One region of the Clavibacter sp. B3I6 genome, then DNA from elsewhere that is predicted to be linked to it. Evidence: predicted binding sites of a transcription regulator. Region 1 holds the regulator's gene; the other holds the start of a gene.
The links. Region 1 encodes HspR, which represses chaperone genes until heat shock. Its sites were predicted from a motif close to AAGTTGAGTCNNNNNGACTCAACTT; they were not measured.
Positions count from the first base shown of each region.

Region 2: the regulator HspR is predicted to act here: its motif matches at 2,469-2,493, upstream of QFZ62_RS15000 (Hsp20/alpha crystallin family protein).

Region 1 is NZ_JAUSYL010000001.1:2,147,385-2,151,779, reverse strand. It holds gene dnaK (molecular chaperone DnaK) at 1-32, shown strand, start outside; gene QFZ62_RS10300 (nucleotide exchange factor GrpE) at 29-682, shown strand; gene QFZ62_RS10295 (DnaJ C-terminal domain-containing protein) at 800-1,813, shown strand; gene QFZ62_RS10290 (heat shock protein transcriptional repressor HspR) at 1,833-2,324, shown strand; gene QFZ62_RS10285 (class I SAM-dependent methyltransferase) at 2,321-3,544, shown strand; gene QFZ62_RS10280 (YdeI/OmpD-associated family protein) at 3,599-4,045, shown strand; gene QFZ62_RS10275 (helix-turn-helix transcriptional regulator) at 4,079-4,315, opposite strand; gene QFZ62_RS10270 (hypothetical protein) at 4,315-4,395, opposite strand, start outside.
Region 2 is NZ_JAUSYL010000001.1:3,106,301-3,110,695, reverse strand. It holds gene QFZ62_RS15015 (epoxide hydrolase family protein) at 1-1,170, shown strand, start outside; gene QFZ62_RS15010 (SDR family oxidoreductase) at 1,189-1,881, opposite strand; gene QFZ62_RS15005 (hypothetical protein) at 2,045-2,395, shown strand; gene QFZ62_RS15000 (Hsp20/alpha crystallin family protein) at 2,518-2,976, shown strand; gene QFZ62_RS14995 (hypothetical protein) at 3,076-3,393, shown strand; gene QFZ62_RS14990 (hypothetical protein) at 3,395-3,550, shown strand; gene QFZ62_RS14985 (hypothetical protein) at 3,652-3,927, shown strand; gene QFZ62_RS14980 (hypothetical protein) at 3,932-4,225, shown strand; gene QFZ62_RS14975 (glucose 1-dehydrogenase) at 4,284-4,395, shown strand, end outside.

The DNA.
Region 1 (4,395 bases):
AGGACGACCAGGACAAGAAGACGGACCGATGACCGAGGACACCGCGAACGGCGAGGGCACGACGCCCGAGGACGAGGGCGCCGAGCAGTCGGCGCCCGCGTCCCCGGCCGGGCCTGACGCCACGGCGGCCTCCGCGGCCGACGCGGCCTCGGTCCCGGGCGAGGACGGCGCGTTCGTCGAGGCCGAGGGCCCCGACGTCGAGACGACCGACCCCATGGACGAGGAGCTCCAGGACCTCATCGAGCAGACCCGGAACGAGCCCGTCGAGGGCGACTCCGAGCACCTCGCGGACCTGAAGCGCGTCACCGCGGAGTACGCCAACTACCGCAAGCGCACCGAGGCCAACCGCGAGATCGAGCGCCAGCGCGCGGTCGGCGACGTGGTCAAGGGCATCCTCCCGGTGCTCGACGACCTCGACCGCGCCGAGAAGCACGGCGACCTGGCGGAGGGCGGACCGCTCACCGCGATCGTCGCCAAGCTGCGGACGAACGTGGAGCGCATCGGGCTGGTCAAGGTGGGCGCCGTCGGCGACGCCTTCGACCCGCAGGTGCACGAGGCGATCTTCCAGAAGCCGAACCCCGAGGTCCAGGTGGACACCGTGGCGGACGTCGTCGAGAGTGGCTACTACATCGGCCAGACGCTGCTGCGGGCCGCGAAGGTCGTCGTCGACAAGCCGGAGTAGCGCCATCATCCGCAGCATCCATCCGGCTGCACCCACCCCGGTCCGGGCGTCCGCACGCGCGGGCGCCCGGATCGGGCCGTGCGGCCCCCACCACGAGAAGAAGAAGGGAGGCGTCTGATGGCCAGCCAGGACTGGTTCGACAAGGACTTCTACAAGGTCCTCGGAGTGTCCAAGGACGTCTCGGAGGCCGACCTCAAGAAGGCCTACCGCAAGCTCGCCCGGCAGTACCACCCGGACAGCAACCCCGATCCGTCGGCGGAGGAGCGCTTCAAGGAGATCAGCGAGGCGCACGCCGTCCTCGCCGACAAGGAGCAGCGCAAGGAGTACGACCAGGTCCGCGCCATGGGATCCGGGGCGCGCTTCACGGCACCCGGGGCCGGCGGCGGGCAGGCGGGCGGCTTCGAGGACGTCTTCGGCGGCATGTTCGGCCAGCAGGCCGGCGGCCGCGGGCGTCGCGCCGGGTTCGGATCCGGCCAGCCCCAGTACAGCCAGGGCGGGTTCGAGGACATCCTCGGCGGCATGTTCGGCAACGGCGGCTTCGGCCAGTCGACCGGCGGCTACCGCGGGTACGGCGCGCCCACCAAGGGCCGCGACGTCACCGCGTCGACCACGGTCGACTTCCTCACCGCCGTGCAGGGCGACGTCGTGCGCCTGCAGGACTCCGACGGCCGCCCCCTCACGGTGCGCGTGCCGGCGGGCGTCTCCGACGGGCAGAAGATCCGCCTCGCCGGCAAGGGCGAGCCGTCGGGCGACGGCGGCGCGGCGGGGGACATCATCCTCACCGTGCACGTGCGACCGCACCCCGTGTTCGAGCGCGACGGGCTGAACCTCCGGGTCAACGTGCCCGTGACGTTCCCCGAGGCCGCGCTCGGCGCGACCATCGAGGTGCCCACGCTCGGCGGCGACCCGGTGCGGCTGAAGGTCGCGCCCGGCACGTCGAGCGGCAAGGTGCTCCGCGTCAAGGGCCGCGGCGTCACGACCCCGAAGGGCACGGGCGACCTGCTCGCGCGCATCGAGGTCGCGGTGCCGTCCCGCCTCACGGACGCGCAGCGCGTGGCGCTCGACGCGTTCGCCAGCTCGGGCCCCGCCGAGGACCCCCGGTCGGCGCTCATCGATCGGGCCAGGGGCTGACGTGGACGCCCGCGACACGATGGACGAGGACGCCCCCGTCTTCGTGATCTCCATGGCGGCCGAGCTGTCGGGCATGCACCCGCAGACGCTCCGGCAGTACGACCGCCTCGGGCTCGTGTCGCCCACCCGCACGGCCGGGCGCTCCCGCCGCTACTCGATGCGCGACATCGTGCAGCTGCGGGAGGTCGCCCGGCTGGGCGCGGAGGGCGTGAGCCTGGAGGGGATCGCCCGGATCCTCGAGCTCGAGAACCAGGTGACCGAGCTCCGCGGACGCGTCCGCCAGCTCGAGTCGGCGCTCGCCGACGAGCTGCTCTCCCGCCCCGGCCGCCGCGTCTTCGCGGCCCGCGGCGACGGCGACGTCGTGTCGCTGCGCGCGGGCGTGCGCCCCTCCCGGCAGACCGACGTCGTGCTGTACCGGGCGGCGCTCAGCCTCTCCGACGGCCGCGACGCCGGCGCGGGCGCCGGCACCGGCGCCGGCGGACGGGACGCCGGCGGGCGCGGCGCACGGTGAGCGACGCCCCGACCCCGGCATCCGCCGCCGACGACCTCCTCGACCTGGGCGCGCTCCGCCGCCGGCCCGACGTCGAGGCCGACAACCTCTTCGCGGCCGACGCCGCCGACCGCCTGCTGCTCGACGAGCTGGTGGCGCTGCTGGCGTCCGCCGCCGACGCCGGCCATCCCGTGCGGCCCGAGGAGCTGGTCGTGATCGGCGACTCCTACGGCGCGCTCGCGCTGGGCGCGGCCGCCGCGCTGCGTCGCGCCGGGGCGGGGGATCCGATCCGCCTCCGCGTGCACCAGGACGCACTCGCCTCCGAGACCGCGCTCGACCTCAACGCCGCGCTGCTGGGCGAGACCGCCCAGATCGCGCACCACCGGCTCGACGACGCCCTCCCGCACGGCGCCCGCGTCGTGCTCGCGCGCCTGCCGCGCAGCCTCGACGCCCTCGACGAGTGGGCCGGCGTGGTCGCCGCGGCCGCCGCCGCCGACGTCACCGTGCTCGCCGGCGGTCGCGTCAAGCACATGACGCCCGCCATGACCGAGGTGCTCCGTCGCCGCTTCGCGGACGTCCACGCGACGCTCGCCCGGCAGAAGTCGCGCGTGCTCGTCGCGCGCGGGCCGGTGCGCCCGTCCGGGGAGGCCCCGGCGTCCGACGCCTACCCGCGCCGCGAGTCGCACCCCGACCTCGGCCTGGAGGTGCGCGCGCACGGCGCCGCCTTCGCCGGGGCCCGCATCGACATCGGCACGCGCTTCCTGCTGTCGTTCCTGGCCGACCTGCCCGCCGACGCCCGCAGCGCCGTGGACCTCGGCTGCGGCACGGGCGTCCTCGCCGCAGCCGTCGCGCTCGCGCGGCCGGACCTCCGCGTCGTCGCGACCGACCAGTCCTGGGCGGCCGTCGACTCGGCCCGCGCGACCGTGGCCGCGAACGGCCTCGAGGGGCGGGTGACCGTGGTGCGCGACGACGCCGGATCCTCCGTGCCCGACGCATCCGTCGACCTCGTGCTGCTCAACCCGCCCTTCCACACGGGCGCGACCGTGCACGCCGGGCTCGCGCCGCGCCTGTTCGCCGCCGCCGCGCGCATGCTCCGCCCGGGCGGCGAGCTCTGGACCGTCTACAACAGCCCGCTCGGCTACCGGCCCCAGCTGACGCGGATCGTGGGCCCCACGCGCGAGGCGGGCCGGAACGCGAAGTTCACGGTCGCCGTCTCGACGAAGCCGGATCCGCGGGCCTAGCCTCGCATCGACCGCGGGCGACCCGTGCCGGCGGCCGCGCATCGAGGAGCCGCCATGCCCACCTTCCGCACCCGCGTCCTCCAGGCCCGCGTCAACGCCACCGGGCTGCCCGTCCCCGCGGAGGCGCTCGACGAGCTGGGTGCCGGGAAGCGGCCGGCCGTCGTGGTGACCGTCGCGGGCTACGTCTACCGCACGACCGTCGGCACCATGGGCGGTCAGCAGCTGCTGCCGCTCAGCGCCGCCCACCGCGCCGCGTCGGGCATCGCCGCCGACGACGAGGTGGAGGTGGAGGTGACCATCGAGCTCGACACGGCCCCGTGCGAGGCCGTCCTCCCCGAGGAGGTGGCGGCCGCGATCGCCGCGGAGCCCGCCCTCGCGGAGGCGTTCGGCGCGCTCTCCTCCAGCCGGCAGCGCGCCCTCGTGGATCCGATCGGCGAGGCGAGGACCGACGAGACGCGCGCCCGCCGCGTCGCGAAGGCGCTGGCGGCGCTGCGGGGCTGAGGCCCGTCGCGCGCTCCCGGCCGCACCGGATCGTCACGCCGTCGGCGGATCCAGCACCAGCAGGTCGCCGATCTCGCACTCGAGCGCGCGGCAGACCGCGACGAGGGTGGAGTAGCGGATCGCCCGGGCCCGGTCGTTCTTGAGGACGGACAGGTTCACCGGGCTGACGCCCACGATCGCGGCGAGCCGCGCGAGCGTCATGCCGCGCGCCGCCAGCAGCTCGTCGAGGCGGCAGTGCACGCCGGTGGGGGCGTCGTCGTCGGCCGCCATCAGACGAGGCCGCGGGTGTCGCGCTGGAGGCGCTCGCCGTGCTCGACGACGAGGCCCACGATCATGAGGGCGAACCCGAG
Region 2 (4,395 bases), 960 kb from region 1:
ATGTCCGCCATCACCCCCTTCCGCCTCGACGTCCCCGAGGCCGACCTCGACGACCTCCGCCGCCGCCTCCTCGCCACCCGCTGGCCCGAGCCCGAGACCGTCGGCGACACCGGGCAGGGCCCGCAGCTCGCGCGCATGCGGCGCTTCGTCGAGCGCTGGGCCGACGGCTACGACTGGCGCCCGACCGAGGCGCTGCTGAACGGCTGGGGCCAGCACATCACCGAGGTGGACGGCCTGGGGATCCACTTCCTGCACGTCCGCTCCCCCGAGCCCGGCGCGCGGCCGCTGCTGCTGACCCACGGCTGGCCGGGGTCGGTGCTGGAGTTCCGGCACGCCATCGGCCCGCTCACCGACCCGGTGGCGCACGGCGGCTCCGCGGAGGACGCCTTCCACGTCGTGATCCCGAGCCTCCCCGGATTCGGCTTCTCCGGGAAGCCGACGGGCACGGGCTGGGGCGCCGGGCGCACCGCCCGCGCGTGGGCCGAGCTCATGCACCGCCTCGGCTACGACGCCTGGTACGCGCAGGGCGGCGACCTGGGAGCGTCCGTCACGTCCGAGCTCGCGGCCCTCGAGGCCGCGGAGGGGATCGGGCTCCGGGCGATCCACCTCAACATGGCGCCCTTCATGCCGACGGACGACGAGATGCGCGACGCCACCGACGAGGAGCGGCGGATGATGGCGGAGACCGGGCACTACTGGCAGCAGCTGTCCGGCTACTCGCAGATGATGTCGACCCGGCCGCAGACCGTCGGGTACGGCCTGCAGGACTCCCCCGCGGGTCTCGCCGCGTGGATCTACGCGATGTTCCAGGACGTCGGCGGGTCCCACGACGAGCACGGCGACGCCGAGGCGCTCTTCGCGCTCGACGAGATGATCGACGACGTGATGCTGTACTGGCTGCCCGGCACGGCGGCCTCCGCGGCGCGCTTCTACTGGGAGTCGGCGCAGGTCGGCTGGGCGACGCCGGGCACGATCGACGCGCCGATCACCATCCCGACGGGGCTCAGCATCATGCCGGGCGAGTACGTGCGCCGCTCGCGCCGCTGGGCGGAGCGCCGGTACACCGACCTCGTGCTGTTCAGCGAGGTCGCGCGCGGCGGGCACTTCGCGCTGCTCGAGCAGCCGGGGCTCGTCGTCGACGACATCCGGGCGACGTTCCGCGGGCGCTGATCGGCGCGGCCCGGCGGGTCAGCCCCCGAACGGCCGCAGCGACACCGACTCGAGCGTGCCGTCGCGGGTCTGGTCGACGACCAGGCGCACGGCGCGCGCGACGGACGCGGGCTCGAGGTAGCGCGCCGCGTCGTACTCGCCGCCCTCCTTGGCGCGGAGCTCGCGCTGCATGTCGGTGGCGACGCGGCCCGGGTGCACGCTCGAGACGCGCACGCCGTGCGGACGCTCCTCCTCGCGGAGGGCGTCGCCGAGCGCGCGGAGGGCGAACTTGGATCCCGCGTAGACGCCGCCCGTGGGGTTCGCCGTGAAGCCGGATCCGGAGTTGACGAGCACGACCTGCCCGCCGGCCGCCCGGAGCGCGGGCAGGAGGATCCGCGTGACCTCGGCGACCGCGAAGACGTTGACCTCGAACACGCGCCGCCACTCCTCGACGGGCGTGCGGTCGACGGCGTCGCCGCCGATCACGCCGGCCGAGTGCACGAGGACGTCGAGCCGGTCGAGCGCGGGGACGAATGCGTCCAGCCCGCCCGCGGCGAGGTCGGCCGCCCAGCCGACGGCGTCCGGGAGGGAGGCGGCGAGCGCGTCGACGGCGTCCCGGTCGCGCCCGTGCACGATGACGCGATGGGTGCGGCCGAGGTCCTCGGCGATCGCCCGGCCGATGCCGCGGGTGGCCCCGGTGACGAGGGCGACGGGGCGGGCGGTGTCGGTCATGGGTCCTCCTGGTGGCCGGGCCTCCAGGCTACCCACGGCGTCCCGCCTCCCCGTCCGGGGCGGTCCGAGGCGGTCCGGGGCGGTCCGGGGCATGACGTAGCGTGAAGGGGACCCGGTCGCGAGGCCGGGGTCCCCCACCCCGACCGCCCGAGAGGATCCGCCCGTGCACGCCCGCTTCCCCGCCAGCCTCGAGGTGCTGCGCCAGGAGGCCCGCGACGAGCTGGACGCCGTGATCGAGCACCGCTGCCGGAACGGGGACGACCCGTGGGAGGTCATCCCCGAGCTGCCCACCGTGGACGAGCACGTGGTGGCGACCCTCCGCCAGGACGCGCTCGAGGCCGCGGGGCTGGCGGAGGAGCTCGCGCGCGTGCGCCATCCGTCGACCGCGCCGGGCGTCGTCGCGCGCTTCGAGTACCGGCTGCTGCGCGGGATCGCGCTGGAGCACCCGGACCTCTCGCGCGCGGTATGGACCCTCATCGGCCGCATGGAGCGCGACCTCCGTCGACGCGCCTGAACCGGTGATGAGAGTGACATTCGCCCTCGGCGAACGGCTTGGCACTCGCCTGCTCGGAGTGCTAATGTCGACGTAGTTGAGCCGAGTGGGCTCAACCCCACAGATCATCAGAGGAGTCGAGCATGAACATGACCTTCGATCCGTTCCGCGAGCTGGACCGCGCCATGGGCGCGCTGGCCGAGACCCGCCAGGCCAACCGTCCGATGCCCATCGACCTGCACCGCGAGGGCGACACCTACGTGCTGGCCGCCGACCTGCCGGGCATCGACCCGGGCTCCGTCGACATCGACGTGGACGGTCAGCTGCTGACCATCCGCGCGGAGCGCACGCTCGCCGGCGACCCCGGCGTCCGCTGGCTCACCCGCGAGCGCGTGGCCGGCACGTTCCTCCGCCAGCTCACGCTCGGCCAGGGCATCGACACCGAGCGCATCTCCGCGCACTACGCCAACGGCGTGCTCAGCGTCACCATCCCGGTGAGCGAGCGGGCGAAGCCGCGCAAGATCGCGGTGACGTCCGAGGAGCCCCAGGGCCAGGAGGCGCGCACGCTGACGGTGGAGCAGGGCGCGCCCGCCGCGAGCTGACCCACCCGGTGCCCGCCGGCACCCCACGACGAGGAGCCGTCGTCCGCGGAAGCGGGCGGCGGCTCCTCCGCGTGCACGGGTCGCTCGTAGGGTGGGAGCATGAGCGACCGAGAAGACCAGGCAGACGGCATCCGCACCGGGCGCGGCCCCGGCGATCCCGACGGGCTGGTGACCGTGGACGACGTGGTCTCCCCCGCCGGCGACGACGCCCCCGCGGGCACCGGCGACGCCGTCCGCGAACCCGACGGCACGACGTACGGGCACGCGGAGGAGGACACCCTCGAGGTCGAGGACGCGGATCCCGCCGACGCCGAGTACCCCGCCGTCCCCGACAACCGGGCGGTCACCGCCGCCGACTCGCACATGGGCGCGCCGGCGGACGACGCCGCGGGCCACGTCGACCCCGAGGGCCGCTGACGTGACGGATCCCGGCGCGCGCGAGCACACCCCGACCCCGCTCGCCGAGCCCGAGCCGATCGACGCGGACTCGGTCGCCACCCGCGCGGAGGCAGAGGAGGAGGACGCCCGCGAGGACGAGCCCGACCCGTTCGGCGAGGGCCCGGACGACCAGTAGCGCGGCCCTCGGGAAGCGGGTCGGCGGCGTCCGCGGACCGTTCATGGGCGTTTGCCGGATGCCACCCCACGCCCTTGGAGGGCGAGCGTAGCGTCGAGCGCATGGACACCGACTACCCGCACCTCGAGCCCTCCGACACGCTCCCGGACAGGGACTTCACCTCGCCCAGCGAGGACGACACCAAGGTGCTGCAGGAGCAGCAGATCTCCGAGAGCGACGCCGTCTCGCCGGACGCCCCCGACGCCGAGGACGACGTGCAGGTGCTCCCCGGCTCCGGCGGCCCCGACGACGTCGGCGAGATCGACGTCGACCCCGACGAGCTCAACCTCAGCGGCGACTCGATCCCCGGCCACCCCAAGCCCGAGGCCGGTGAGTGACCCGATGACCGACGCCACCTCCACCACCCCCGGTGACGACTCGACCGGCGACGACACCGCGCTCGACGTGGTCGGCATCGACAAGGAGACGGTCGTCAACGACGCCGTCGCCGGCGAGACCGTCCTCCCCGACACGGACGAGCCCGTCGAGCAGGTCGACGACGACGACGCCGTGATGGGCGCGAACGCCGAGCCCGAGGCCGACTCCCTCGGCGTCGACGGCGAGGCCGAGCCCGCGCTCGCCCCCAACGACCTCGCCGGCCAGGACATCGACCTGGACGACACCCCGCCGAGCTGACGCCGGCACCCGCACCGCATCCGCACGCACCCACGCAGATCCAGCACGAGGAGACCCCATGAGCGACGACCAGTACACCTTCCAGGACCCCGCCGCGATGTACAGCGGCATCGACACGACCGCCCAGGAGCAGGACGGACCCGGCCTCGACGCCGACCTCCAGGAGACCG